3 regions of the Neorhizobium phenanthreniclasticum genome follow, and region 2 is predicted to be linked to each of the others. Evidence: predicted binding sites of a transcription regulator. Region 2 holds the regulator's gene; each other region holds the start of a gene.
The links. Region 2 encodes LexA, which represses DNA repair genes until DNA is damaged. Its sites were predicted from a motif close to TGTTCNNNNTGTGTTCNG; they were not measured.
Positions count from the first base shown of each region.

Region 1: a site for LexA is predicted at 2,192-2,209, ahead of ABK249_RS00780 (energy-coupling factor ABC transporter ATP-binding protein). Genes of this name have one in related genera too.
Region 3: a site for LexA is predicted at 5,904-5,921, ahead of ABK249_RS00615 (nucleoside triphosphate pyrophosphohydrolase family protein). Genes of this name have one in related genera too.

Region 1 is NZ_JBEAAL010000001.1:155,896-165,815, forward strand. Features, by position in the region: gene glgB (1,4-alpha-glucan branching protein GlgB) at 1-792, shown strand, start outside; gene ABK249_RS00775 (winged helix-turn-helix domain-containing protein) at 962-2,155, opposite strand; gene ABK249_RS00780 (energy-coupling factor ABC transporter ATP-binding protein) at 2,265-2,942, shown strand; gene ABK249_RS00785 (energy-coupling factor transporter transmembrane component T family protein) at 2,939-3,544, shown strand; gene ABK249_RS00790 (biotin transporter BioY) at 3,572-4,135, shown strand; gene ABK249_RS00795 (acyl-CoA thioesterase) at 4,136-4,534, opposite strand; gene ABK249_RS00800 (histone deacetylase family protein) at 4,683-5,615, shown strand; gene ABK249_RS00805 (exodeoxyribonuclease VII small subunit) at 5,618-5,872, shown strand; gene ABK249_RS00810 (TAXI family TRAP transporter solute-binding subunit) at 6,031-6,966, shown strand; gene ABK249_RS00815 (TRAP transporter permease) at 7,143-9,254, shown strand; gene ABK249_RS00820 (DUF1850 domain-containing protein) at 9,251-9,610, shown strand; gene ABK249_RS00825 (HVO_A0114 family putative DNA-binding protein) at 9,614-9,920, opposite strand, start outside.
Region 2 is NZ_JBEAAL010000020.1:118,073-127,992, forward strand. Features, by position in the region: gene ABK249_RS23210 (LpxI family protein) at 1-392, shown strand, start outside; gene lpxB (lipid-A-disaccharide synthase) at 389-1,567, shown strand; gene gltA (citrate synthase) at 1,598-2,887, opposite strand; gene ABK249_RS23225 (ComEC/Rec2 family competence protein) at 3,177-5,672, shown strand; gene lexA (transcriptional repressor LexA) at 5,653-6,375, opposite strand; gene ABK249_RS23235 (VOC family protein) at 6,575-7,447, shown strand; gene kdsA (3-deoxy-8-phosphooctulonate synthase) at 7,452-8,300, shown strand; gene eno (phosphopyruvate hydratase) at 8,420-9,694, shown strand.
Region 3 is NZ_JBEAAL010000001.1:113,647-123,566, forward strand. Features, by position in the region: gene ctaD (cytochrome c oxidase subunit I) at 1-1,179, opposite strand, end outside; gene coxB (cytochrome c oxidase subunit II) at 1,198-2,082, opposite strand; gene ABK249_RS00595 (invasion associated locus B family protein) at 2,495-3,133, shown strand; gene ABK249_RS00600 (YcxB family protein) at 3,180-3,674, shown strand; gene tldD (metalloprotease TldD) at 3,754-5,169, shown strand; gene ABK249_RS00610 (bleomycin resistance protein) at 5,166-5,612, shown strand; gene ABK249_RS00615 (nucleoside triphosphate pyrophosphohydrolase family protein) at 5,593-5,901, opposite strand; gene ABK249_RS00620 (sulfite exporter TauE/SafE family protein) at 6,027-6,818, shown strand; gene ABK249_RS00625 (polysaccharide deacetylase family protein) at 6,897-7,967, shown strand; gene pdxH (pyridoxamine 5'-phosphate oxidase) at 8,030-8,650, opposite strand; gene ABK249_RS00635 (RT0821/Lpp0805 family surface protein) at 8,708-9,166, shown strand; gene ABK249_RS00640 (DnaJ C-terminal domain-containing protein) at 9,465-9,920, shown strand, end outside.

The sequences.
Region 1 (9,920 bases), on a different contig from region 2:
TGGCCGGATGTGACGAAGAAGCCGGAAGAAGGCGGCCTCGGCTTCGATTTCAAGTGGAACATGGGCTGGATGCATGACACGCTGCATTACATGCAGGACGATCCCGTCTATCGCAAATACCATCACCACGCGATGACCTTCGGCATGATCTACGCCTATTCCGAGCGCTTCATGCTGCCGCTTTCCCACGACGAGGTGGTGCACGGCAAGGGCTCGCTGCTCGGCAAGATGCCGGGCAACCATTGGCAGAAACTCGCCAACCTGCGCGCCTATTACGGCTTCATGTGGGGTCATCCCGGCAAGAAACTGCTCTTCATGGGCGGCGAGATCGCTCAGGAGACGGAATGGAGCCATGACGCCTCCGTCCACTGGGACCTGCTCGACCGGCCGGATCATGCTGGCCTCCAACGGCTGGTCGGCGACCTGAACAGGCTTTATACGCAGGAGCCTGCCCTGCAGTTCGGTGACCTGCATCATGAAGGCTTCGAATGGGCCGTGGCCGACGACGCGGAAAATTCCGTCTACGCCATGTTGCGAAGCGCGGAGGACCGTTCCGCATACATCCTGATCGCATCCAACTTCACGCCGTTGCCGCGGCATGGCTACCGGATCGGGGTTCCTGTGGAGGGGCGCTGGGACGTGGTTCTGAACACTGACGCTGCAATCTACGGCGGCTCCAATTTCGGCCAGGGGGAAGCCTGGACGGAGCGCCAGCCGGCGCATGGCAAGGCCTTTTCCGTATCGCTCGCCCTGCCGCCGCTTGCGACGGTGTTTTTAAGGCAGAAACAGTAGCCGCTCCGGCGTTGCCCCTCATCCGCCTGCCGGCACCTTCTCCCCGTTCTGGCGGGGAGAAGGGATATGCCGTGCCGCTTTCGCCTCAGCGTGACGTAGGCACGTCCCCTCTCCCGCTTGCGGGGAGAGGGTTAGGGTGAGGGGCCAAATAAACCGCATCGACTGGCCTCTATTCCCCCCGCCAGCCGTCCTGATAGGTCACCTTGTCGACGCCGGCGAAACGCGCGATGCGCAGCAATTCAGCTTCCAGCTTTTCCAGTCGTCCGGAGGACGGACGCACACCCTTTTCCAGCCACAACCGCCTGACGTCCAGCGCACCCGTCTTGCGATCGGCCTTCATATCTATGCGCCCGATCATCCGGTTGCCTTCAAGCAGCGGGAAGACGTAATAGCCGTACTGCCGCTTCGGCTCCGGCACGAAAACCTCAATGCGGTAGAAGAAGTTGAAGAGCCGCTCGGCGCGGTCACGATCGCGCAAGAGCGGATCGAAGGGGCTGAGCACCCGCACGCGCGCCGGCGGCTCCGGAATATCGCCGAGGTTCTCGGGGAATCCGGTGAAAGCGAAGGAGGGTCGCGGTTTTCCGCCGTTGGCTGAGGCGATCAGCACCTCCGTCAGTTCGTCACGATGGCTTTTCACCCAGTCCTTGGCCTCGTCCGGCGTCACCAGATCCCAGAAGGCGGCGATCTCGCCGGATGTGGCAAATCCGAGCCTCTTCAGCGCGCTGCGGCAGGCCCAGTCGATGAATTCCTCATGGCTTACGTCCGGCTCATGGTGGTGCGGCGGGATAACCCGTTCCATCAGATCATAGATCTTCTGGAAGTTGGCGCGGCCGGCAATCGCGAGCTTGCCGGTATGCCAGTAATATTCGAGCGCCGTCTTGTTCGGATGCCAGTTCCACCAGCCGCCGGACTTGTGGTCCTCCACCTTCATGTCGCGCGACATGATCGAACCGTTTGCGACGATATGCTGAAACGTTTCTTCGAAGGCTGCGTCGAAACCTTCGCCATGCCATTTTTTCCAGCGCTCGGCGATGATCGGTTCGCGACGGCGGAAGCGATGTTTCCAGTAACGGAAAAGACGCGCCGGAATGATCGACGCGTCGTGTGTCCAGTGCTCGAAAAGGTCACGATCCTTTTCCAGAAGGGCGGTCAGATGCTCCCGCTTGTAGGTCTGGTTGCGCGAGAACAGGATCATGTGATGGGCGCGCTCGACGGTCGCGATACTGTCCACCTGGACGAAGCCCAGATCGTCGATGAGCTGCAGGAGACCTGGCTTGGTGAGCGCGAGGCCGGGCGGCTCGGAAAGCCGCTGCCGTTCGAGGAAGATGTGTCTAGCCTGATCATTCGGAATGAGAATCGCCATGGAAGGTAGACTAGGATGCCGCCGCCTGATATTCAACGTTCATGTTTGGTTCCGAATTCCCCTTGCCCATCATCCGGTTTATAGACCGCTGAAAAAGCGAGGATGAGGCTTGGATATCCGGTTCGAACAGGCAGAAGCGCGCTTCGAGGAACGTATCGTGCTCCATCCGCTGACGCTTTCGCTGACCGAGCGGCGCATCGGCGTGATCGGACTCAACGGTTCCGGCAAGACGACGTTCGCGCGCATGATCAACGGTCTGGTAGCACCATCCGCCGGACGCGTGGTCGTCAACGGGTTCGATACAGTGAAGGACGGCGAGAAGGTGCGGGCCGACGTCGGCTTCATCTTTCAGAACCCGCAGAACCAGATCATCCTGCCGATCCTGAAGGAGGATATCGCGCTCGGGCTCAAACCGCGGAAACTGCCGAAGCAGGCGATAGAGGCTGCCGTCAACGGCATTCTCGCCCGTTTCGGCATCGGCCATCTCGCCGGACGCCGGGCGCACGAGCTTTCCGGCGGCGAATTGCAGCTCGCAGCCCTCGCCTCCGTGCTCGTCACCGAGCCCGGTATCCTCATCATGGACGAACCGACCAATCAGCTCGATTTGAAGAACCGCGACCTCGTGGAACGCACGATCCGCGGCCTCGACGAGAATATCATCGTCATCAGCCATGATCTTTCGCTGATCGCCGATTTCGACCGGGTTCTGCTGTTCCATGAGGGCCGGCTCGCTGCTGATGGACTCCCTGGGGAAATTGTTGCCCGATACCGGGAAATCGCCGCATGAAGACGCTCTATGTCGAGGGCGACACGTTCCTGCACCGGCTTTCGCCGCGGGCAAAGCTCCTCGGGCTTGCGGCAATCAGTTTCCTGCTGTTCCTGATCGATGCGCCCGCTTTTCTTGCTGTTGCCGCTATCCTCGGCGCAGGTGCCTACGCCTCGCTCAGGCTCGGATGGCGGCAATTCTGGCTTCGTTTGCGGGTGATCATGCTGACGATCGTGGTCGTTGCGGTTTTTACCCTCTTTCTCAACAGCTCCGGGCAAGCGCTTGTTGTCCTCCTGCGGCTGACTGGGCTGGCGCTTTTTGCCGCAGCCGTCACAGCGACGACGAACATCGGAGATTTCATCGATGAGATCACGCTGGCCGCCCGCCCACTGGAACGGATCGGTCTTGTTCGGGCGGCCGATATCGGCCTTTCGATCGGCCTTGTGATCCGTTTCGTGCCGGAAATCCTGAACCGCTACCAAGCCATCCGTGACGCACACCACGCCCGTGGGTTGAGGCCGGGGCCATTGACGCTCGTGGTGCCCTTGATCATCCTGACGCTCAGAAACGCCGACGAGATCGCCGCCGCCATCGACGCCCGCGGCATCCGGGCACGAAAATGACATCGTCACGAAGTTGAGGTGAAAACCATGAGCACTCGCGATCTTGTTCTGGCTGCGCTGTTCGCCGCCATCATCGTCGCCCTTGGACTAATTCCGCCGATCATGCTTGGCTTCATTGCGGTGCCGATCACCGCGCAGTCGCTGGGTGTCATGCTGGCGGGTGTCGTGCTGGGCGCCAAAAGGGGCGGTTTCGCGGTCCTTCTCGTCCTGCTTCTCGTCGCAATCGGCCTGCCGGTGCTTTCCGGCGGGCGTGGCGGCCTTGCCACTTTCGCCTCACCCACCGCCGGTTATCTCGTCGGCTGGTGCTTCGCAGCCATCGTCACCGGCTATCTTTCCGAGCGCTTTGTTGACCGCTCGCAGAGCGGCATCGTGCAGATCGCCGGCTTTTTCCTCGCCGCTCTGCTTGGCGGCGTGGTGGTCGATCATGCGTTGGGCATTCTCTATCTCGCCTACGGCATGGGCACCGGGCTTTCGACCGCCTTCATGGGCGATCTCGCCTTCATTCCGGGCGACGTCCTTAAAGCGCTGATCGCGGCTTTTGCCGGCCGGGCAGTCATGGTCGGCTATCCGCTGCTGCCGCAACGGGTCTGATCAGTCCAGGAACTGATAGAACCAATCCCGCAACTCTTCGGGAAGAGCGACCGGCTCTCTGCTTTGCGGATCATGAGCCGTCAACACGACCTCCGCTTCCGCCACGGCCTGATCTTCCCGCACCATATGCACCAGAAAACCTGCGGACTTTCCGCCGATCTTGCTGACGCCGACATGGGTATGCACAAGATCGCCAAGCTTCAGCGGCGAGTGGAAGGTGCAGGTGATCTTGCTCACCGTGAAGATCGGATCGTCCTTGCGGAGTTTGCGGCGGCGCCAGAACTCCGTGACGGCCTCCTCTGCCCGCACGACATAGGCCGACCGGAACATTTCCCCATGCATGTCCACATCGCGGAAGGGCACGCGGAATTCCTGCGATTTGACCGTATCCTTGACCACTACACCCTCTAAGTTGAGAACTTAGCCATGTAAAACCATTCCTTCAATCTAAACAAGCACCGGAACGAAGGCAGGCGGCTTGAAAAAAAGCGGCATCTGCGCCATGTCCAGATCGTCCGCCCCGGATTGCACCTCAAGAGGCCGCCCCATGACCACGCGCCTTTACGAACACCAGATCTTCCTCGAACATCGCACTCCGGAAGGCCATCCCGAGCGTGCCGACCGGCTGCGATCCCTGGCGATCGCGCTTCAGCATCCGAATTTCGACAGGCTTGACCACAGGGAGGCCCCGCAGGCCAACGAGGACGCGGTTCTGCTCGCCCATCCGGAAGAATACCTTCGCGCCGTCATGCGGGAAATCCCCGAAGAAGACATCATTCGCCAGATCGAGGCGGACACCTATGTCAGTCCGAAAAGCCTGCAGGCCGCGCTGACCGCCATCGGCGGGGCGATGGCCGCCGTCGACGACGTCATGTCGGACAAGGTGGACAATGCCTTCGTCGCGGCGCGTCCGCCCGGCCATCACGCCGAAAAAGACAAGGCGATGGGCTTCTGCCTGTTCAACAATGCCGCCATCGCCGCCCGCCATGCACAGCGGACGCACGGGGTCGAGCGGGTCGCAATCGTCGATTGGGACGTGCATCACGGCAACGGTACGCAGGACATCTTCTGGAACGATCCCTCCGTGCTGTTCTGCTCCACGCATCAGATGCCGCTTTACCCCGGCACCGGCGCCGTGGACGAAACCGGCGAGAAGAACAATGTTGTCAATGCGCCCCTCTCGCCCAACAACGGGAGCGAGCATTTTCGTGACGCCTTCAAGAGCCGGGTGCTTCCGGCGCTTGAAAACTTCCGGCCGGACTTCATCATCATCTCGGCCGGCTTCGATGCCCATCACCGTGACCCGCTGGCGCAGATCAACCTTGTCGGCGACGATTTCGACTGGGCAACCGGACGCGTCATGGAGATTGCGGGCAAATATGCCAACAACCGGGTCGTCAGCCTGCTCGAGGGCGGATATGATCTTGAAGGTCTGGCCGAATCGGCCGGCATGCACATTATGAGACTGATGAGAGGATAGGAATGACCGAGAACAACGAATCCATCGATGTAAGCGGCTATTCCTTCGAGAAGGCCGTCGCCGAACTGGAAAGCATCGTCGCACGGCTGGAACGCGGCGACGTGGCGCTCGACGAATCCATCGCCATCTACGAGCGCGGCGAAGCGCTGAAAAAGCATTGCGAGGCCCTTTTGACCGCCGCCGAGAACCGCATCGAGAAAATCCGCCTCGACCGCGCCGGCAAGCCGCAGAGCGTCGAACCGCTCGACGGCGAGTAGTCTCGATTTACCACGAAAGTCGTACGACCCCCGCCATGATCAGGTCACAAAGCGATTGACGCACCGTGACCGCCTCCCCATGATAGCTGCCATTCGAATGGTTGCCTTGGGAGGAACAAATCGTGATGTTTGGCGTGAAATCCAGCAAAATCAATCTCATGTTCGCCGCGACACTGGCTGTCTCGACGGCCTTTTCGGCGGTCGGCGCGAAAGCTGCAGAATTCATCAACGTGCTGACCGGCGGCACGTCCGGCGTTTACTATCCGCTCGGCGTGGCGCTTTCGGAGATCTATGGCCAGGGTATCAAGGACGCCCGCACCCAGGTGCAGGCCACCAAGGCATCTGTCGAGAACCTCAACCTCTTGCAGGCAGGCCGTGGCGAAATCGCCTTCTCGCTCGGCGATTCCGTCCAGGCGGCATGGGAGGGTAATACCGAGGCCGGTTTCCCCGGCAAGCTGGACAAGCTGCGCGGCATCGCCGCCATCTATCCCAACTATATCCAGGTCGTGGCGAGCGCCGATTCCGGCGTGAAGACGCTGGCCGACCTCAAAGGCAAGAGCCTGTCCGTGGGCGCTCCGAAATCCGGCACCGAGCTCAATGCACGCGCCATTTTCGAGGCCGCCGGCATGTCCTACAAGGACCTCGGCAAGACCGAATATCTGCCGTTCGCCGAATCCGTGGAACTCATCAAGAACCGCCAGTTGGATGCGACGCTTCAATCCGCCGGCCTCGGCGTGGCCTCGATCCGCGACCTCGCCACATCACTGAAAATCAATGTCGTGACCATCCCGAAGGCGGAAGTCGAGAAGATCGGCGCTCCCTATATTCCGGCCGTCATTCCCGCCGGCACCTATGAGGGCCAGACCGCCGAGGTGGAAACTGCGGCCGTCGGCAACTTCCTCATCACCCATTCGGGCGTATCGGACGAAACCGCCTACCAGTTGACGAAGCTGCTCTTTGAAAACCTGCCGAAGCTGACCGCCGCGCATGCCGCCGCCAAGGCGATCGACCCGAAGAAGGCCCTCGACGGCATGCCAGTGCCGCTGCATCCCGGCGCCGAGCGCTATTACAAGGAAATCGGCCTCATGAAGTGATTTCGGCTTGAGGGGCAATCGCCCCTCATCCGGTCGTCACCACCTTCTCCCCGCCTGCGGGGAGAAGGACTTATGCCGCAACGCATCCACCTCTCCTCGATGGCCCTGGGCACGTCCCCCTCCCCGCGAGCAGGGAGAGGGTTGGGGTGAGGGGCAACGGAAATTCCGGAGTAACGATGTCCGAATCCACAATACCGCAGCACCAGAACGGGCCGCATTCGGCTGAAGAAGCGATCGAGGGCTTGCCGGCCGGTTTCGGCGAAGGGATCACTGGACGCCTTGCCTTCTGGATCGCATTTGCCTTCACACTCTTCCAGCTCTGGACCGCGGCTTATGGTACACTTGCAAGCCAGATCGTGCGCGCCATGCATGTGGGCTTCCTGCTTCTCCTGGGTTTCGCGCTGTTCGGCAATCTCGTCGCCAAGACCGCAGCCGGGAAAATCTGGTTCTGGGCGCTCGGTGTTCTCGGCTTCCTTACCGGCGTCTACAATTGGGTATTCTATGAGGATCTGATCCAGAGAAGCGGATTTCTCACCACCCCGGACCTGATCGTCGGCACCGTGCTGATCGTGCTCGTCTTTGAAGGCGCGCGACGCCTTATGGGACTGCCGCTGACGATCATCGCCGCCATTTTCCTGGCCTATTGCTTCTTCGGCCAGTACATGCCCGGCCCCTTCGTGCATCGCGGCTACGATTTCGAGCAGATCATCGAGAATTTCGCCTACGGTACCGAGGGCATATATGGCACGCCGATCTACGTTTCTGCCGCCTATATCTTCATCTTCGTCGTATTTGCCGCCTTCCTGGAAAAGGCAGGGATGCTCAACCTGTTCAATGATTTCGCGCTCGGCCTCGTGGGTACGTGGCGCGGCGGGCCTGCCCAGGTCTGCGTCATGTCGTCGGCGCTGATGGGTACGATCTCCGGCTCCGGTGTCGCCAACGTCGTTGCGTCAGGCCAGTTCACCATCCCGCTGATGAAGCGCTTCGGTTTCCGCTCGGCTTTTGCCGGTGGCGTGGAGGCGACCTCTTCCATGGGCGGACAGATCATGCCGCCTGTCATGGGCGCCGTCGCATTCATCATGGCCGAAACGCTGAACGTCTCCTATGCGGAGATCGTCAAGGCGGCGGTCATCCCGGCGATCCTTTATTTCGGCGCCTGTTTCTGGATGGTTTTCCTCGAAGCCGGCAAAGCCGGCCTCAAAGGCATGAACAGGGCCGAATTGCCGAACCCTTGGGCAGCCGTGAAGGAACACTGGCCGCTCATCCTGCCGCTCGCCGCGCTCGTCTACCTTCTCTTCGCCGGTTATACGCCGATCTTCGCCGGCACGATGGGGTTGGCCCTGGTTGCGGTTCTCGTCCTCGGCATGCCGCTGGCAGCAAGCATCGGGCCGTTCGCCTTCCGCCTCGTCTTCTGGGTCCTGCTCGGTCTCGCCGCGGCGTCATTCCTGCGCTACGGGGTGAATTTCCTGGCAATCGTCATCCTGGCGCTCATCGCGGGCTGCATTTTCGCGAAGGGCGGTCGGGAGACGCTTGCCCTCTGCCGCGACGCCATGGCTGAAGGCGCCAAGAATGCACTTCCGGTCGGGATTGCCTGCGCCATCGTCGGAATCGTCATCGGCACATTGACACTCACCGGCATCGCATCGACCTTCATCGGTGCGATCATCCGCATCGGCGAACAGCATCTCTTCCTGTCGCTGGTGCTGACGATGATCACCTGCCTCATTCTCGGCATGGGCATCCCGACCATTCCGAACTACATCATCACGTCGTCGCTTGCGGGCCCTGCCCTGCTCGAACTCGGCGTGCCGCTGATCGTCAGCCACATGTTCGTCTTCTATTTCGGCATCATGGCGGACCTCACCCCGCCTGTGGCACTCGCCTGTTTCGCGGCCGCGCCGATGGCCAAGACATCCGGCCTGAAGATATCCATCGAGGCTTCGAAACTGGCAACGTCCGGCTTCGTCGTGCCTTTCATGGCCGTCTATACGCCGGCTTTGATGCTGCAGGATCCGGGAGCCATTGCCGCCGCATGGGGCTATCCGGTCGAGGTGGCTTATCTCTTCCTGAAAGCCTGCTTCGGCATCGCACTTTGGGGAACGGCCGTCGTCGGTTTCCTGTTCGCCCGCATGGCGATCTGGGAGAGGCTTCTTGCCTTTGCCGCCGGCGCGAGCCTCGTGATGGCGCTTCCCTGGACCGACGAACTCGGGTGGGCGATCGGCATCGTCCTCGTCGCACAGCACTGGTGGCGGAACCGCAACGCCCCGGCGGCTCCTGAGCTGTTATGAGCCTCTGCATCCTGGCGGGCGGCAAAGTAACGGCGCTCGCCGTGTCGCTCTTTTCGCTCTCCTGGACGCATTCGGTGCAGAAGACCGAATGGCGCGAGACCTGGGCCGTGACGGACAGGGGGCTCGAAATCCGCGAGGCTGCCATCAAGGGTTCGGGCGCCGGCATGGAGCCCGGCCCGGATGCGGTCCTGCGCGGCGGCTGGTGGGTTTGGCATCCGGCGCTGGCGCCGCAGAAGCGCGTCTCGCTCGCTGCGTCGGGCATGACGCCCAGCGCATGGCGGCTCTGCCATGAAGGTGGATGCATGGAACTGGGGGCGAAGGCGGGGGATGAGGTGGTGCTGAGCGGGTGCCCCTGATAATCAAAAGGAAATAACAGTACGGATTTCGTCGTAACCAGCATGCAATCCGGTTTCATCCTGCTCAATCAGACCAGCCCGGCCCAAGATTTCCACATCTTCATGGACGCGCCGGTAATCCCGGCCAAGGGCTCGTGCCAGAGCCGCCACGCTTACCTGCGGATGCTCATGCAAATAACGCAGCAGCTCCAGCCGCTTGCCGGTCATCGCACTGGAGAATGCATCCCAAGTGACAAAGGTCAGGTGATCTTCCGAGACCGCCTCGCCTCTCTCCGCCCGATGCCAGGCATCCGCTACGCGTTTTGCGACA
Region 2 (9,920 bases):
CCCGGCGCTTAGGAGAACTCGATATCGGCCAGGGCGCGGTGAGCGTCGGCGGCCGCGTGGTTGCGCTCGAAGGTGTGGAGGGCACGGATCGCATGCTGGAGCGGGTCGCCACCTTGCGCGCCGAGGGACGTATTTCAGCACGTCGAAAAGGAGTGCTGGTCAAACTCTGCAAACCGCAGCAGGATATGCGCGCAGATCTTCCCGCAATTGGCCCTTCGACCGTCGAGAATGCGGTGAAGGCCGGGCTCGCAGGCATCGCTGTGGAGGCCGGACGTGCGTTGGTACTGGAGGAGGAGACGATGATCGCTGCCGCGGATGCCGCAGGCATTTTCGTCTTCGGCATCGACCTTGGCCTTTCGAATTCCGGCCTGCTGAATGGAGGATTGTCATGAGCAGGGCCTTGAAGGTCGGTGTTGTCGCTGGCGAAGTCTCCGGCGATCTTTTGGGTGGCGATCTGATTGCTGCGCTGAAGGCGGCTCATGGCGGACCGGTCGACCTGATCGGCGTCGGTGGTGATGCGCTGGCGGCGCAGGGCCTGGCCTCGCTTTTCGACTTTTCCGAACTGTCGATCATGGGCCTCACCCAGGTGCTGGCCCGCCTGCCGAACCTGATTAGAAGGATCAACCAGACGGCCGCGTCGATCGTCGCCGCCAGGCCGGATGTGTTGGTCATCATCGACAGCCCGGATTTCACCCATCGAGTCGCGAAGAAGGTGCGGGCGGCTCTGCCCGATCTGCCGATCATCGACTATGTCTGCCCGAGCGTCTGGGCGTGGAAGGAATATCGCGCCACGGCGATGCTCGCCTATGTCGACCACGTGTTGGCCGTTCTGCCCTTCGAACCGGAGGCGATGAAGCGGCTCGGCGGTCCCGAGACGACATTCGTCGGCCATCGGCTGACCGACGATCCGTCGCTGCTCAAGGTGCGCGGCATTCGCGCCGAGCGTCCCGCGAAGGTAAAGCATGAGGAGAAAACCATCCTGCTTCTGCCGGGCTCGCGGTCGGCCGAGATCAAGGCGCTGCTGCCGGTGTTCGGCGAAGCGGCACGGGAATTCGTCGCGCGCAACGGCAAGGCACGCTTCCTGCTGCCGACCGTACCGCGCCAGGAGAAACTGGTGCGCGAACTAGCGGCAGCCCTTCCGGTCAAGCCCGAGATCACCGTCGACGCGGAGAGCAAATGGGCAGCCTTCGCGGAAGCCGATGCGGCGATTGCCGCCTCCGGCACCGTCATCCTCGAACTCGCCCTCTCGAACGTGCCCGTCGTCTCGGCCTACAAGGCGGACTGGCTGATCATGCTGATGTCGAAGCGGATCAAGATCTGGTCCGGCGCGCTGCCGAATCTGATCGCGGATTATCCTGTGGTGCCGGAATATATCAACGAAGTGGTGCGGCCAGGCAGCCTTTGCCGCTGGGCGGAGCGGCTGTCCAGCAATACCACGCAGCGGTATGCCATGATGGAAGGGTTTGATCTCACCTGGCAGCGCCTGCAGGTGCCTGTGCCGCCGGGCGAAGCAGCGGCCGGCGTCGTTCTCGAAATTCTGGACAAGAAAAAACCCGGCCATCTTTGACCGGGTTTTTCATTTCGAATTTGGCTTCGATCAGCGCTTGGAGATCGGCAGGTAGTCCCGCATCGGCTCGCCGGTGTAGAGTTGGCGGGGGCGACCGATGCGCTGCTGCGGATCTTCGATCATCTCGGCCCACTGGGCGATCCAGCCGACGGTACGGGCAAGCGCGAAGAGCACGGTGAACATCGTGGTGGGGAAGCCCATCGCCTTCAGCGTGATGCCCGAATAGAAGTCGATGTTCGGGTAGAGCTTCTTCTCGATGAAATATTCATCGGTAAGCGCGATGCGCTCCAGCTCCATGGCGACCTGCAGCAGTGGATCGTCCTTGTGGCCGAGCTCGCCGAGAACTTCGTGCGTCGTCTTCTGCATGATCTTGGCGCGCGGATCGTAGTTCTTGTAGACGCGGTGGCCGAAACCCATCAGACGGAACGGATCGTTCTTGTCCTTGGCGCGGGCGATATATTCCGGGATGCGGTCGACCGTGCCGATTTCCGTCAGCATGTTGAGTGCCGCTTCGTTGGCGCCGCCATGGGCCGGGCCCCAAAGGCAGGCGATGCCGGCCGCGATGCAGGCGAACGGGTTGGCGCCGGAGGAACCTGCGAGGCGGACCGTCGAGGTCGATGCGTTCTGTTCATGGTCCGCATGCAGGATGAAGATGCGGTCCATGGCGCGCGACAGCACCGGATTGACGACATATTCTTCGCACGGAACGGCAAAGCACATGCGCAGGAAGTTCGACGCATAGTCCAGGTTGTTCTGCGGATAAACGAAGGGCTGGCCGATGTGGTACTTGTAGGCCATCGCGGCAAGGGTCGGCATCTTGGCGATCATGCGCAGCGAAGCGACCATGCGCTGATGCGGATCGGTGATGTCGGTCGAGTCGTGGTAGAAGGCGGAAAGTGCGCCGACGCAGCCACACATGACGGCCATCGGATGAGCGTCGCGGCGGAAGCCGGTGAAGAAGCGGCTCATCTGCTCGTGCACCATCGTGTGATGCGTGACGCGATAGTCGAAGTCCTTCTTCTGGGCGGCGGTCGGCAGTTCGCCGTAGAGAAGCAGGTAGCAGGTTTCCAGGAAGTCGCCGTGCTCGGCGAGCTGCTCGATCGGATAGCCGCGATGCAGCAGGATGCCTTCGTCGCCATCGATATAGGTGATCTTGGATTCGCAAGATGCTGTCGAAGTGAAGCCCGGATCGTAGGTGAAGGTACCGGTCTGCTTGTAGAGGGAGCCGATGTCGATTACGTCCGGACCGATGGAGCCCGACTTGATCGGCAGATCGACTTGTCTGTCGCCGACTACCACGTTTGCGCTTTTATCCGTCATGCTGATCCTCCAACCTTTTGGCGGCGTGGCGCCCAAAAAGCGCCACAAGAATTAAGCGTCCGATGCTTTGCTATATGATCCGAAAGCTGATGCCAAGCAGTCGTTGGTAGCATTTTGTGCAGCGCGAAAGAATATTAGGCAACCGCTTTTGCTTGGGCTTCCAACTTGTTGTTGCAACCCGGTTCAGGTCTCTGGGATTGCTGAGGTTTCCCGGGCAGTTGACGGGAGGGCGGGAAACGCGCAGGTTGCATCGTCGCATGATTTGGCGACGGGGCGGGCTTAGCGTTTCATGTCGGAAGACACTGCGTTTCCGAAGCTGATCAAGACGGGGCGGCCGGCAACCAGGCCGATGGATTTCGCGTTCGGCGAAGACGCATCCCGATCGGTGGACCAGGGGCATCTTTCGGAGCTTTCTCCAGCCTTCGAACGAAGGTCGGTGGTGCATCCGGGGAGGGCGCTTCCGCATCGTATATCCGTGGGTTTGAAGCGCCTGTGGCGCAATGCGCCGTCCATGATCTTGGAAGAGGAGGCGCATGGGCATGGCTTCCTCTTCGTTCCCGTTGTCGTCGGTGCAGGGGCCGCATGCTGGTTCTCCTTGCCGCAAGATCCGGCTTTTCTGCCGTTTTTTGTGGCTTTTCTCGCATGCACCATAATTGCTGCCATAACGCGTCACCAATTCGGCATGGCACGTATCATCCCGGTCGCCGCCGCACTCTTTCTCGGCGGCATGATGCTCGCGGAGCTGGAAACATGGAGGCAAAGTACAGTCGTTCTCGACTCGCCGGTGACGACCGAACTGACCGGCGTGGTCGAGCGGCGGGAAATCGATGCGAATGGACGCTGGCGCTATTTAGTCCGCGTCGGACGGACAGCCAATCCCGAGATCCGACGCCCTCCGGAGCGGGTGTCGCTGCTTGCCAGGGCGCGGCACGAATCTGCGGAAACCGGCGAGACGATCAGCGGCCGGGTACGCATATCGCCGCCTTCGGGGCCTGCGCTGCCGGGGCTTAACGATTTCGCCTTCTCTTCTTATTTCGATGGTATCGGCGCCGTCGGTTTTTTCTATGGAGTGCCGAATAAGGAGGCAGGCCCGGCGTTGCCGCGAGCCTGGATTGCAGAATTCGAAAGCGGGCTTTTTGATCTGCGCAGCGCCATTGCAAGCCATATTCGCGAAACGGTGCCGGGCGATGCGGGCGCCTTCGCAGCCGCGATCGTGACCGACGAACGCCGGGCTATTTCCAAGGAGACCACCGAGGCGCTCCGGCTTTCCGGACTTGCCCATATCGTCGCGATCTCCGGGCTGAACATGGCGCTTGCCGCCGGCATCTTCTTTGTCGGCGTCCGCACTGTCCTTTCGTTTTTTCCCGGGTTTGCCCAGGCCTATCCGGTGAAGAAGATCGCTGCCGCCGGCGCGCTCGTGATGGCGACCGCCTATTACCTGATTTCCGGCTTCGGTGTTTCGGCCGAGCGGGCGTATATCATGATGGCGGTCATGCTTGTCGCAGTCTTCTTCGACCGACCGTCGATCAGCTTGCGCAACGTGGCGCTTTCGGCCCTGATCATTATCGCCGTTTCGCCCTCGGAAATCCTGGGGCCCAGCTTCCAGATGTCCTTTGCGGCTACCGCAGCGCTGGTCGCCGGTTATGCGCTCTGGAAAAATCGATCGAAAAAGCACGATCCGGAACCGCTGCAAATTCGTCACCCTGTGGTGACGCCGGTACTGGCTTCCTGGAAATTCATTGCGGGCATTCTTGCCACGACCCTGATCGGCAGCACGTCGACGGCGATCTTTTCGGTCGAGCATTTCCATCGGATTGCGACCTACGGCGGCCTGGCGGCAAACCTCGCCGCCATGCCGATCATTTCTTTCGTGGTCATGCCGGCCGGACTGGTCGGCATGCTGCTCGTACCGTTCGGGCTCGATGCGCCTTTCCTGAAGCTCATGGGTCTCGGCCTGGAAGCGGTGATCTCCATAGCAAGACATGTCGCGGCCTGGGGCGGCGACGCCGGTATCGGTCGTCAGCATCCCTGGTTCCTGCCTGTCTCCACGGCCGGTTTTCTTCTGCTGACCCTTTTGAGAAGCAGGCTTCGGCTGGTCGGCATTCCGCTCGTTGCCGCCGCATTGCTGTTCTCCTGGCACGAACGATCGAAGCCCCTGCCGGATATTCTAGTTGCCGAGGACGGAACGATGATTGCCGTGATAGGCAGGGAAGGTATTGCCACCAACCGCACCCGTCCGCCCGATTTCATCTACGGCCAGTGGAAACGGGCACTTCTCCTGGGCGATCCCATAAAACCGGACGTGTCATCAGCAAGAGATAAACCGCCCGATGGGAAGCCTGAGGAGCGCCGCGAGCTGACGCAGGCCGAAATCGAGACGGCGCGGTCCCGCATCAGGCAGGTGCCTGCCGGTCATTTCGTATGCGAGCCGCGTGTCTTCTGCGGGGTGAAAACTTCCGGGGGCACCAACATAGCCTCCGTCGAAGACAGCCGTTATGCCGGTGCGGCCTGCGATGCCGCCCATATCATCATCGCGCCGCGCGCCCGTTTCGATCACTGCCGCTCCGGCGCATTGATGATCAACGGCAATGCTTTGCGAAAGACTGGTGCGCTCGAAATTTCCCTGCACGGCGCAGCCGACATCCGGCAATGGACTATTCGCCCCGCCATGGCCGGCCATGACCGCCCCTGGAGCAGGCATCGCCACTATGACTGGCGGAACAAGATGTTCGCCTCGGCGCTCCCGGAACCGCTTCGGCAATTGATCAATGGTAACGGCGGATGAGGCCGACCAGCTTGCCCTGGACCTTTACCCGGTCGGGCGGGAATATCCGGGTTTCGTAGGCCGGGTTCGCGGCTTCCAGCGCGATCGAGGCGCCACGGCGGCGGAAGCGCTTCAGCGTCGCTTCCTCCTCGTCCACCAGCGCTACGATGATGTCTCCCGGATTGGCGGTGTTGCTGTTGCGGATGATCACCGTGTCGCCGTCCAGGATGCCGGCCTCGATCATCGAATCACCCTTGACTTCCAGCGCGTAATGTTCGCCGGAACCAAGCATCTCGGCGGGCACTGCGATATCATGCGTGTTGTTCTGGATCGCCGAGATGGGCACGCCGGCGGCGATGCGGCCCATGACGGGAACCGTGGTGGCGTTGGAGAGATCGTCGTTGGCTGCGGGCTTGGCCGGAGCGGCAGCGACCGGCTGCGGCTTGCCGAGGCTGCCCTCGATAACACTCGGCGAGAAGCCGCGGCGTGGCTGCAGGCTCGACTGATAGGCTTCCGGCAGCTTGATGACTTCAAGGGCACGTGCCCGGTTCGGCAGGCGGCGGATGAAGCCGCGCTCCTCCAGTGCGGTGATCAGCCGGTGGATGCCGGACTTCGACGCGAGGTCGAGCGCGTCCTTCATTTCGTCGAAGGAGGGCGGCACGCCGGATTCCTTCATGCGTTCGTGAATGAACAGAAGCAATTCCTGCTGTTTGCGCGTGAGCATATTTGGCACCTTGAGAGTCGGAAACAAATCAAGAACATACACTATATGTTCCATATGTGTTCCGCAAGTCCCTAAATTTTCGTGAAGTATGATGATTTTTCTTCATGGATGTCTGCAACATATCTCTTTCGACACCACTTGCTCGAAGCCGATCCGCTGCCAATGTAGTGCTGCGATTCCGGATTCTGGGGGCTCTCGCGTGAATGCTAGACTAATCGATCATCTCGTTCTGCCGGTGGCGGACCTTGCCGTCGCGCGTTCGCGACTGGCAGAACTCGGATTTACAGTTGCGCCGGAGGCCTTTCATCCTTTCGGCACGGCCAATGCCTGCGTGTTTTTCTCGGATGGGGCCTATCTGGAGCCGCTGGCGATCGCCAACCGGCGTCAGGCGACAGCCGCGGCCAAGCGCGGCAATGTCTTCACCGCCCGGGATCTCGACTTCCGCAAGGCGCGTAACAGTCAGGGCTTTTCGGCCCTCGCGGTTGCCACGGGCGATGCGGCAGCCGATCACGCGCGTTTCAGGCTGCGCGGGATTTCCGCGGGCGATATCCTGGAATTCTCCCGCGGCGTGAAGATGCCGGACGGTTCCGAGACTGAGGCAAGCTTCCGGCTGGCCTTTGCGGGAGACGAGCATGCGCCGGATTTCTTCTTGTTCTCTGCACAGCGGATCAATCCGCTGCCGGCCGATCGAGGCGAACTGGAACGCCATTCCAATACGGTGACCGGCTTGAGCGAGATCGTTCTTTCGGCCGCATCGCCCGACGATTTTGCGCCCCTGCTCGAAGAGGTGCTGCTTGCGAAAGCCGGGATCGAAGCTGCGGCCGTGGAGCTTGTCGCTTCGAACACGCGCATCCGCGTCATGCAGGATCAAGATCTCGAATCGGAATTCGCCCTTGCGCCGTTGCCGAATGCCGAAGGTCTGCGCGGCCGGGCGATCATCTTCAAGACTGCCGATCTTGCCGTGACAGAGATCATCCTTGCTGCTAATGACGTCGCATTCGTCCGTCGGGAGGGCCGTGTGCTGGTCCAGGCGGCGCCCGGCCAGGGTGTGTTGTTCGGTTTCGAGGAATAGTCTCATGGAAGTCTCCGCCAATCCGCGCGTCTCCGTCGGCGAAGGGCACGGCAAGGTCGTCTTCGCACAGGATGCCCGCCTGTCGCTGATCGCCGGCCCGTGCCAGATGGAAAGCCGCGACCACGCCTTCATGATGGCGGGTGCGCTGAAGGAGCTTTGCGACAAGCTCGGCATCGGGCTCGTCTACAAATCATCCTTCGACAAGGCGAACCGCACGTCGATTTCCGGCAGGCGCGGCATCGGGCTCGAAAGCGCCATGGAAATCTTCGCCGATCTGAAGAAGGAATTCGGCTTCCCGGTTCTCACCGACATTCACACGGAAGAGCAGTGCGCCATCGTCGCACAGACGGTGGACGTGCTGCAGATCCCGGCCTTCCTTTGCCGCCAGACGGACTTGCTTGTCGCTGCGGCGAAAACCGGCCGCGTCATCAATGTCAAGAAGGGCCAGTTCCTGGCACCCTGGGACATGAAGAACGTGTTGGCCAAGTTCACCCAGAGCGGCAATCCGAATGTGCTGCTCTGCGAACGCGGCGTCTCTTTCGGTTACAACACATTGGTGTCCGACATGCGCTCGCTGCCGATTATGGCGGCGATGGGCGCTCCGGTCGTCTTCGACGCGACGCATTCGGTCCAGCAGCCGGGTGGACAGGGCGGCTCCACCGGCGGCCAGCGCGAATTCGTCGAGACGCTGGCGCGGGCGGCCGTTGCCGTCGGTGTCGCCGGCCTCTTCATCGAGACCCACGAGGACCCGGACAATGCTCCGTCTGACGGTCCGAACATGGTGCATCTCAAAGACATGCCTCGGCTGCTGGAAAAGCTGCTTGCCCTCGATGCGGTCGCAAAGGCTGCCTGAAGCGCCTGCCTGAAAAAGCGCGAAAAGCGGCTGCATTGTAATTTTCGTGTCACTGACTGTGGGACATGTTCAGTGACCCGAACCGTATAGATCCGACGTCCAAGCCCAGGGAGAGTCTTTTGACCGCCATCACCGATATCATCGCCCGTGAAATCCTCGACAGCCGCGGTAATCCGACGGTTGAAGTGGACGTTTATCTGGAAGACGGTTCTTTTGGCCGTGCAGCTGTTCCGTCCGGCGCGTCGACCGGCGCGCACGAGGCGGTCGAACTGCGTGACGGCGGCAAGCGTTACGGCGGCAAGGGCGTCGAAAAGGCTGTCGAGGCGGTCAACACCGAGATCTTCGATGCGATCGGTGGTTTCGATGCCGAAAGCCAGATCCACATCGACAAGACGATGATCGCGCTCGACGGCACGCCGAACAAGTCGCACCTCGGCGCCAATGCCATCCTCGGTGTGTCGCTCGCCGTCGCCAAGGCCGCCGCCGAATCCGCCGGCCTGCCGCTCTACCGCTACGTGGGCGGTCCGAACGCGCATGTCCTCCCCGTTCCGATGATGAACATCATCAACGGCGGCGCCCATGCCGACAACCCGATCGACTTCCAGGAATTCATGATCATGCCGGTCGGCGCCGATACGCTGCGTGACGCGGTGCGCATGGGTTCGGAAATCTTCCATGTCCTCAAGAAGGAACTCGCCGCCCAGGGGCATAACACCAATGTCGGCGACGAGGGCGGTTTCGCTCCGGGCCTGAAGAGCGCCCCGGAAGCCCTCGATTTCATCATGAAGTCGGTCGAGAAGGCCGGCTACAAGCCGGGCGACGACGTCTGCCTGGCGCTCGACTGCGCCTCGACGGAGTTCTTCAAGGACGGCAAATACGTGATGGAAGGCGAAGGCCGCACGCTGGAATCCGGCGCCATGGCCGATTACCTCGCCGAGCTCGTCGGCAAGTATCCGATCATTTCGATCGAGGACGGCATGGCGGAGGACGACTGGGACGGCTGGAAGGCGCTCACCGACAAGATCGGCGCCACGTGCCAGCTCGTCGGCGACGACCTCTTCGTCACCAATTCCGCGCGTCTGCGCGACGGCATCCGCATGGGTGTCGCAAACTCCATCCTCGTCAAGGTCAACCAGATCGGTTCGCTTTCGGAAACGCTCGATGCCGTCGAGACCGCCCACAAGGCGCGCTACACGGCTGTCATGTCGCACCGTTCGGGCGAGACGGAGGATTCCACCATCGCCGACCTCGCGGTCGCCACCAATTGCGGACAGATCAAGACCGGCTCGCTGTCGCGCTCCGACCGCCTTGCCAAGTACAACCAGCTCATCCGCATCGAGGAAATGCTGGGTCCGCAGGCGGCTTATGCCGGCCGCGGCATTTTGAAGGCCTAAACTCCACGCCCCTCCCTCACCCTCTCCCCGCACGCGGGGAGAGGGGATGTCCCTCCGCGCGGCGTTGTGAATGGGCAAAACGGCGCGACATATTTCTTCTCCCGTCAGAACTTACGGGGCTTCCACGTCCTGAATGTCGAGATCGGCGGACTCGATTCTAGTTAGCGATTGCTTAAGCAAGTTCTGCGAATTTGAAATTCTGTTCGGATCGATTTCTGCGATCCCC
Region 3 (9,920 bases), on a different contig from region 2:
GAAGCCGATCGCCCAGACCATCGGCGTGCGGAAGGTCAGCGAGCCGCCCCACATCGTCGCAATCCAAGAGAAGATCTTGATGCCGGTCGGAACCGCGATGACCATCGTCGCGAAGACGAAGTAGCGCTGCGCATCGAGCGACAGGCCGACCGTGTACATGTGGTGGGCCCAGACGATGAAGCCGACGGCGCCGATCGCGACCATGGCATAGGCCATGCCGAGATAACCGAAGACCGGCTTTCTGGAGAAGGTCGAGATGATGTGACTGATGATGCCGAAGCCGGGCAGGATCAGGATGTAGACTTCCGGATGACCGAAGAACCAGAACAGGTGCTGGTAAAGGATCGGATCGCCGCCGCCTTCCGGCGCGAAGAAGGTCGTGCCGAAGTTGCGGTCGGTCAGAAGCATGGTGATGCCACCTGCCAGAACCGGCAGCGAGAGAAGGAGCAGGAAGGCGGTAATCAGAACAGCCCAGGCGAAAAGCGGCATCTTGTGCAGCGTCATGCCCGGAGCGCGCATGTTCAGGATCGTGGTAATGAAGTTGATCGCACCGAGAATCGAGGACGCACCCGCAATGTGGAGCGAGAAGATCGCGAGGTCGATCGCCGGGCCGGGATGACCCGCGGTCGCGAGCGGCGGGTAGAGCGTCCAGCCCCCGCCTGCACCATAGGCGCCGGCCGGTCCCTCAACGAACATCGAAAGAAGCAGCAGGAGGAAGGCAGGCGGAAGCAGCCAGAAGGAGATGTTGTTCAGACGCGGGAAGGCCATGTCCGGCGCACCGATCATGATCGGAACCATCCAGTTGGCGAAACCGCCGATCATTGCCGGCATGACCATGAAGAAGATCATGACCAGCGCGTGAGCAGTCGTAAACACATTGAACATGTGCTTGCCGCCGTCGATCGCGGCGTCACCTTCGAAGCCATAGACCATCGAAGCCAGGCCATGGAAAATCTGGATGCCCGGCTCCTGCAGTTCCATACGCATGGCGACAGAGAGAAGGCCGCCGATGATACCCGCCATGATCGCGAAGATCAGATAGAGCGTGCCGATGTCCTTGTGGTTCGTCGAGAAGAACCAGCGGGCAGCGAAGCCCGGCTTATGGGAATGATGATCGTCGTGAGCATGCGCATCGTGAGAGGTGCGAGCATGAGCGTGATCGTCGTGAGCGGATGCCATTGTTCTCACTCCTCCTGATTACTTGGATTCGTTTGCCGCAACCGCGAGATTGCCGGCAGGCCTGTCGACCGCAGCCATCAGGGCCTTGTTCGCACCTGGAAGATCGCTCCCTGCCTGCGCAAGCCAGGCATTATACCTGTCTTCAGAGACAACACGGATGGCGATCGGCATGAAGGCATGATCCTTGCCGCAAAGCTCGGAGCATTGACCATAATAAAGACCTTCGTTCTCGGCCTTGAACCAGGTCTCGTTCAAACGACCCGGAACGGCGTCGATCTTGAGGCCGAAGGCCGGCATCGCGAAGGCATGAATGACGTCCGACGGCGCGGCGGTCACCAGCAAGCGGATCGTCTTGCCGACCGGAACGACCATTTCGTTATCCACGGCAAGCAGGCGCGGATAAGCGGCGACATCCGTCTTGCCGGCAGCGGTGCGATCTTCTTCCTTCAACATGAAACTGTCGAAGGCGACCGGGTTCTCGCTACCTTCATATTCATAGTTCCACTGCCATTGGGTGGCAGTGGCTTTTACCGTCATGTCCGCATCCGGAAGCTCAAGCTGGGCGTTCAGAAGGTTGAAGGAGGGGATGGCGAGGAAGAAGAGGACGAGGACCGGGCCGAGCGTCCAGACGATCTCGATCATCGTATTGTGACTGGTGCGTGACGGCACGGGATTGGCACTCGACCGGAACTTCACCACCACAACGAGGATGAGCGCCAGGACCAGGAGCGTGATCGGCACGATGAACCAGAGCGTATAATGCTCGAACCACCTGATCTGGTGCATGATCGGCGTCGCGGGCGCCTGAAGGTCTATCTGCCACGGATGCGGCTGGGCCGCATACCCGGCAGAAGCAAAGAGCAGACAGATGAGCGCCGTCATCACTGCATAAGCTCTGTTCATCACTACATTTCTCCCCATGCGTTTGATCTAGGACAAACCGAACGCAGAATCCAAGCTATATACGGTCTGCTTCAATCACAGTTTGCCTGCCGCCGCAATATCTGGCGGGAAAAGCCCGTGCGGCATTTTTGCGCCTCCCGGAAACCCTTGAATCGTGGCAAAAGACTAGGTTCGGCCGAGCCGGATTTCCGGCGCCCGTCTTGTATTTGCGGAAATCTCAACATTTCCCGGCATGCCACCGGATCGTTTTATCACCAGAATCCGGTGATTTCTTTGTGCGTGAATCAGCAAGACATCACATCGCACTATGGGTCCCATTTTCGCCGTACTCGGCTGGAAAGACGGCGGGGCTTTTCAATTCGTCTGGTGGACGTCAAGAATAGCCGCACTGATTCGTCTTTCAGAGGTTTCCATGGGTCGTCCCTCCCTGATCCGCGCTGGTCTTGCCGTGATGCTTGCAGCGGCTACATCGCTTCCGGCATTTGCGCAGCAGCCCGGTCCGCGGCCAATGCCACAGCCGTCGCAGGACTCCACCCGGCAACCGGCGCCGCAAGCAGCTCCCTCTGCCCCAAACGGCACGGGGACCCAGCAGCCGCCGGCCCAGAAGCCTCAACCACCAGCAGGCAATGTCCGGGAGAATCACGGCGCCTGGTCGATCATCTGTGACCGACCGGCGGGCGCCTCCGCCGAGCAGTGTGCACTGATGCAGAACGTGATCGCCGAGGACCGGCCGGAGGTCGGCCTCTCGGTCGTCGTGCTGAAGACAGCCGACCGGAAGGCGAAGATCCTTCGCATCCTGGCACCGCTCGGCGTGCTCTTGAAGGATGGCATGGAACTTTATGTGGACAACAACAATATCGGCCGCGCCTATTTCACCCGCTGCTTCTCGGAAGGCTGCTATGTGGAGGTGGAAATCGACGACGAGCTGATGCGCATCCTGCGCGCCGGCAAAAACGCCGTCTTCGCGCTGCGCGAATCGGCGGACCAGGATCGCGTCGGGATTCCAATCGAGCTTACCGGCTTCGGCGAAGGCTACGACGCGCTCCCCTGAGCGGCGTATAATAATAAAGTGAATACGCGCACTGGGACGACGGCTCATGGAACTGCAGGGCAGCCATCACTTCCCCGTCCGTTTCGATGACGAGGTCGTGCGCGATGCGGTGCGCGCCTTCGTCATCCAACGTACCGTGCGCGAGCAGAAGATGAAGTGGGGCGCGGCTGCGCTGATGCTGGTGGCCTGTCTTGTCTTGCTCCTGCAGGGCAATTTCACGCTCGCCATCCTGGCAGTCGTCGTAGCCTGCTTTCCGGCACTTTTCAGCGCCATCGTCTGGCGCGCCCATTCCGCCAATGCATTCGGCCGCTACGGACGGATGAAAGACCGTCGCGCGGATGTGAGTATCGACGCGGAAGGTTTCGGCATCGCCTCCGATCTCGGCACCGGAAACCTCACCTGGCGCAATGTCACCGAAATCTGGGAGCGTCCGCGTTCCTTCATGCTCTTCAGCGGCTCAAACGCCTTCAACATCCTGCCGCGCGAAACCATGCCGAAAGAGGCCCAGGCCTATCTGAGCGCGCGTTCAGTTCGAAGATAGACTTGCTTCGCCCCCGCCCCGGACCTACATCGGACGGGAGAGCGCGCGCGTCTTTCGCAGCGACGCCCAAGGAGCATCTATGAACACCGATCTTCTCAACCTTTTCGACTGCGACGAGACGAAGCTGCGTTCGATCCTTTCCGAAACGCTGTCCGGCGCCGACGACGGCGAGCTTTTCGTGGAGCACGCCCAGGCAGAATCACTCACGTTCGACAACGGCCGGCTGAAGGGCGGTTCATTCAATACAGACCAGGGATTTGGTCTACGGGCGGTCGCCGGTGAGGCTGTGGGTTACGCGCATGCGGGCGAATTGTCCGCAGCTGCCCTTTCACGCGCCTCGGATGCAGTCCGCGCCGTCACCGCCGGTTATGCCGGCTCCTATGCCGCCGCCCCTCAGCGCACCAACAAGAAATACTACGGCGACGAGAACCCGATCGGATCCCCAAGCTTCGAAGAGAAGGTCAAGCTTCTGACGGATATCGATGCCTATCTGCGCAACAAGGACGACAAGGTGCGGCAAGTGACCGCCACCGTTTCCGCAAGCTGGCAGGTGGTCGACATCCTGCGTGCCGACGGCCATCGGGTGCAGGATATCCGCCCGATGACCCGCATCAATATCTCTGTCGTCGTCGGCGAAGGCGACCGGCAGGAGAGCGGCTCCTTCGGCACCGGTGGACGCATCGGCTTCGGCGATTTCGTGACGGAAGGCAACTGGCAGACAGGCGCCGACGAGGCGCTGCGTCAGGCGCTTGTGAACTTGACCGCAATCGATGCGCCGGCCGGCACGATGGACGTCGTGCTCGGCTCCGGCTGGCCGGGCGTCATGTTGCACGAAGCGGTCGGACACGGGCTGGAAGGCGATTTCAACCGCAAGAAGACCTCGGCTTTCGCCGGTCTTCTGGGTGAGATGGCCGCCGCACCCGGCGTCACGGTCGTCGACGACGGCACGATCGATAATCGCCGCGGCTCGCTCACCATCGACGACGAGGGTACGCCCTCCGGCTATAACGTGCTGATCGAAAACGGCAAGCTCGTCGGCTACATGCAGGACCGCCAGAATGCCCGGCTGATGGGCATGAAGCCGACCGGCAACGGCCGCCGGCAGGGTTATGCCCATGTGCCGATGCCGCGCATGACCAACACCTACATGCTCGGCGGCGACAAAACGCCGGAAGAAATCATCGCGTCGGTGAAGAAGGGCATCTACGCCGTATCCTTCGGCGGCGGCCAGGTGGACATCACCTCCGGCAAGTTCGTGTTCGGCTGCACCGAGGCCTACATGATCGAAGACGGCAGGATCGGCCCTGCTATCAAGGGCGCCATGCTGATCGGCAACGGTCCGGATGCGATGAAGCGCGTCTCCATGGTCGGCAACGACATGAAGCTCGACACCGGCATCGGCAATTGCGGCAAGGGTGGCCAATGGGTTCCGGTCGGCGTCGGCCAACCGCACCTGAGGATGGACCAGGTGACGGTCGGCGGCACGAAGGCGTGACGCCGCATCGTTCCAATGCGCTGATCCCCGAGCTTTCCGTCAGCGATTGGAGGAAAAGCCGAGATTTCTATTGTGATTTGATTGGTTTTTCAGTCGTCTACGATCGGCCGGAAGAAGGTTTTGCTTTCCTGGCGCTCGACGAGGCGCAATTGATGATCGATCAGATCGGCATCGGCCGGGATTTCGATATAGCCGGAGCACCACGCGAATATCCGTATGGACGCGGGCTCAACCTGCAGATCGAGGTTCCGGCGCTCGACCCGATCCTCGCCCGGCTCGAAACCGCCGGAGTCTCACTCTACCTCGATCCCGAAGAGAAATGGTATCGCCGCGAGAAGAACGAGGCCGGCAACCGCCAGTTCATCATCGCCGATCCGGACGGCTATCTCCTTCGGCTCTTCGAGGATCTTGGTGAGCGCCCGCTCACTCGGCATCCAGCCTGAACAGCCATTTCCGTTCAATCGCCGCGGCAAGATCGATCCGGTTGTTGCGGGCAAAAAGCAGGATATGCCCGAGGAGATCGGCGGTCTCGTCGGCAAGATCGCGATTGAGGTCGTCCTCGCTCCGCCCCTTCTTGCGGCCGCGGCCGGTCGCGCGATTCCAGGCCTGGGTGAGTTCACCCACTTCTTCCTGCAGTTTCAGGACAAACCAATCGGGGTCGCGCTCGATGCCGTGGGTTTCGACATAAGCGGCAGATGCGGCCTCGAACTGGCCGGCAAGTCTCTCCAGCATAACGTTCTCCTTTTGTGCCAGAAGGAGGCGGTGATTCGTGATCCTTGTCCAGAGTGTTGCTTGACACCCCGGTGCAAATCCCGACAGGTGCAGGCCATCGCACGAATCCGCATGACGGCCTTCCCATGAACTCGCCCTCCCCGGTCGCCGCCTTTCTGGAATCATGGCTTCCGGGCCATGGACCCGCCGAACTCGCCTTCGTCTTCCTGGCGGCGCTGATCGCGGGTCTGGCGCGCGGATTCTCCGGCTTCGGCGGTGCGCTGATCTTCGTCCCGCTCGCCAGCGCCGCCACGAGCCCGAAAATCGCCTCCGCGTTGCTCCTCGTCATCGACGGGACGATGACGCTCGGCATGCTGCCGGACGGCTGGAGACGGGCCAACCGGCGCGAAGTCTATACGATGCTGATCGGCGCGCTGGTGGGCGTTCCGGCGGGCACGGCGTTGTTGGCTCTTCTGCCTTCCGTGACGCTGCGCTGGATCATCTCGGTCGTCGTGCTCTGCCTGCTCGTTTTCCTGATCTCCGGCTGGCGTTATCACGGCAAGCCAAAGACGCCGCTGACAATCGGCGTGGGGGCACTCGCCGGACTTTTCGGCGGGGCCGCGCAGATGTCCGGCCCACCGGTCGTCGCCTATTGGCTGGGTGGCGCCATTCCACCGCTGACGGTACGCGCCAACCTCGTGGTCTATTTCGCGCTGGCGACGGTGATTTCAGCGACCTCCTACATCGTCGGAAGCCTGCTCACCGTGGAGGTCCTGGCCATGGCACTGATTGCCGGGCCGGGCTATGGCCTTGGCCTCGCTGCCGGCTCGCAGCTCTTCGGTTTCGCATCCGAAGCGACATTCCGGCGCATCTGTTTTCTGCTGATCGCGATCGCTGCCATCGTCGGCCTGCCTCTCTTCGACGCGTTCCGTCCCTGACAGGATTCTGCATTTCATTCTTCAGCAAGGCTTAACAGGTCCGCGCGTAGGGTCGCGCCATTCGCAAAGAATACGGGCGTGATCTCAGTGGGGCATAAGAAGCGGAGGCTGCAGGCGCTCTGGCGCCGGGACGTCAAACGCCGGCTGGTCGCCGGCGGCCTCGATATGGCTGCGGCTCTCGCGCGGGCCGGAATGATGCCGAACGCGCGCGGGCGCGGCGCGATCTTCACCCTCCATCACGTCCGGCCGAAAAGGACGCGTCCACTGCAGCCGAGCGAGCATCTCGAAGTCACGCCGGATTTCTTAAATGACGCCATCGAGCGGCTCTTTGCGGAGGGCTACGAATTCATCCCTCTTGCGGATATCCCGTCGCGCCTCGCCGGTCCGACGAAACAGCCCTTTGCCGCCTTCACGCTCGACGACGGCTACAGGAACAATGCCGAATACGCGCTGCCCGTCTTCGCGCGCCATGGCGTGCCCTTCACGGTCTTCGTCACACGCGGATTTGCCGAGCGCACCCATTCGCTTTGGTGGGAAACGCTTGCCGAACTGCTCGGCCGGGAGCGGGAAATCTCCTTCGATTTCGGACATGGCGCCAAGATCACGGGCCTGACCTCGGAAGCCCTGAAATTCGATGCCTTCGACCGCTTCTCCAGATATGTCGAGGAGACCGAAGAGGCGATTGCCGTCTCCAACATCGACGCGCTGGCGCGCAGGCACGGCATCGATCCGCTGAAAATCACCGCCGATCTCACCATGGACGCTCAGGAACTCAGGGCGCTCGCCGCGCATCCGCTCGCCTCGCTCGGCGCGCATACGCTGAGCCACCGGGCGGTCGCCCGTCTTTCCCTGGAGGAAGCCAGCGATGAAATGCGGCAATCGGCAGATTATGTGGAGGCGCTGACAGGCGAGCGCCCAAAGGCGATCGCCTATCCCTACGGCACGCGTCTGGCCGTATCGGAACGCGACTCCATGATCGCGCGCGAACTCGGCTTCTCGGTCGCGGTGACGACGCAGCCCGGCACGCTCTGCGAAAAATATGCGAACCGGCTGACCGCCCTGCCGCGCATCTCGCTCAACGGTTATTACCAGCAGCCGCGATATGTCTCGGCACTCGCCTCCGGGATACCCTTCGCGCTCGGGCGATAACGCTTCCATCTTCCCACATGTCGTTATCCCGAAACCAGTTCCGTTTTCGGGCAACATGCGTCTCACGGATACATCCGCACCTTCTCCCAGGGACCGCCCGGTACAGGGCGGCGGAACTCGATTCGATCGTGCAGGCGGAACTGGCGGTCGTGCCAGAACTCGATCGAAACGGGCTTGATGCGGAAACCGGACCAGTAAGGCGGGCGGGGAATGTCTCCTATCGCGTACCTGGCCGTATATTCGGCAACCGCCTTTTCCAACGCGAAACGGCCTTCGAGCGGCCGGGACTGTTTCGACGCCCAGGCGCCGATCCGGCTGCCACGGGCGCGCGATGCATAATAGGCATCGGCCTCGGCGTCGCTCACCACCTCCACCTCGCCCCGCAGGCGCACCTGGCGGCGCAACGATTTCCAGTGGAAACACATCGCCGCCTTCCTGTTTGCGAGAATTTCACGGCCCTTCTGGCTTTCGAAATTGGTATAGAAGACAAAACCGTTCTCGTCATAACCCTTCAGAAGGACCATGCGGACATTGGGCATGCCGAATTCATCCACGGTCGCCACGGCGACGGCATTCGGATCATTGAGCTCCGTACGCTCCGCGTCCTTCAGCCAGGTTCCGAACAGTGCGAAAGGTTCGGTCTCCTCGGTGAAGTCACCACTTGTTAACTCGCTTTCAGACATATTGACTAAAATACTCCCGAAAAGTGCCCGAAGCTTCTCCATCGGACAGGATGCAAGGTGGTAGTGATATCAAAGTCGAAGAGTCGTACAAAGAGGTCCCTTGCCCTCAGCAAACGCTTCACCGCAATCCTCCTTATCGGTCTCTCACTTGCCGGCTGCACCAGCAGTCTGGATCTCTTCGGCAGTGCGGAAAAGATCGACCGCACCATCGCGACCGGCACCGTGCCCGGCACGGCCCAGCATACGGGTGCAGCACTCTCCGACGAGGCGACGGTCCGCAACGCTGTAACCTCCGCTGATCTCGCCAAGCTCGGCGAAGCATCGGTTCCGTGGGCGAACACCGCAACCGGCAGCGCTGGCGTCGTCTCGCAGATCCGCGAAGCCCGGAATGAAGGGCATATCTGCCGCGACTTCATGACGACGCGGCATTCCTATGAAGGTGTTGCAATGTTTTCCGGACAGGCCTGCCTTACCGGCAGCGGAGACTGGATGCTCACCGCGTTCGACCGACAATAGCCCGCGCCATCCTCACGGCGCGCGCCGGGATATTCCGCCTTTGCCTGCGCGCACCTACGAACAGAATTCCTTCCATGAAACTCTGAACCACTCTCGAAACGGTTTCTTAACCTTAACAACTACCGAGCCTGGTCGCGTAACTACTGATTCAGGAGTCTTGACCTAGATTTCTACCGAACAAGCAGACCATTTGCCGGAACATGAAGAACCGGCGAGTGGCTGTCGGAATTGTGACGAGTATCGGAGGGTCCAAGAATCAAGCGGGGGCCCGCCGCTTCAGGTAACCGGTGGTCCCACAATGCGTGATCCCTATTCCGTTCTGGGCGTGAAGCACAATGCCGACGCCACTGAAATCAAATCGGCCTGGCGCAGCAAGGCAAAGACGCTTCATCCCGATCACAATCAGGATGATCCGTCGGCGGCGAGCCGTTTTGCCGAAATCGGCCAGGCCTACGAGGTCCTGAAGGACCCCGAGCGGCGCAAGCGCTACGATCGTGCTGCTGAAATGCAGCAGACGATCCTGCAGCAGCGTCAGGCTGCGCAAGAAGCAGCCGAACGCGCCAAAGCCGCCAAAGCCAATGCGGAAAAGATCATGGAGGAGCTGGCGCGCGCCAACGCGCAGCGGGCCCAATCCCAAGCTCAATCATCTCAAGATCAGCCTCAGAATCAGTCAGGTTCGGCGGGAGAGACACCGGAGGAGGTGATCGAACGCATCTTCGGTGCAGCCGCAGCCGATCAGGCGAGGGCCCAGGGT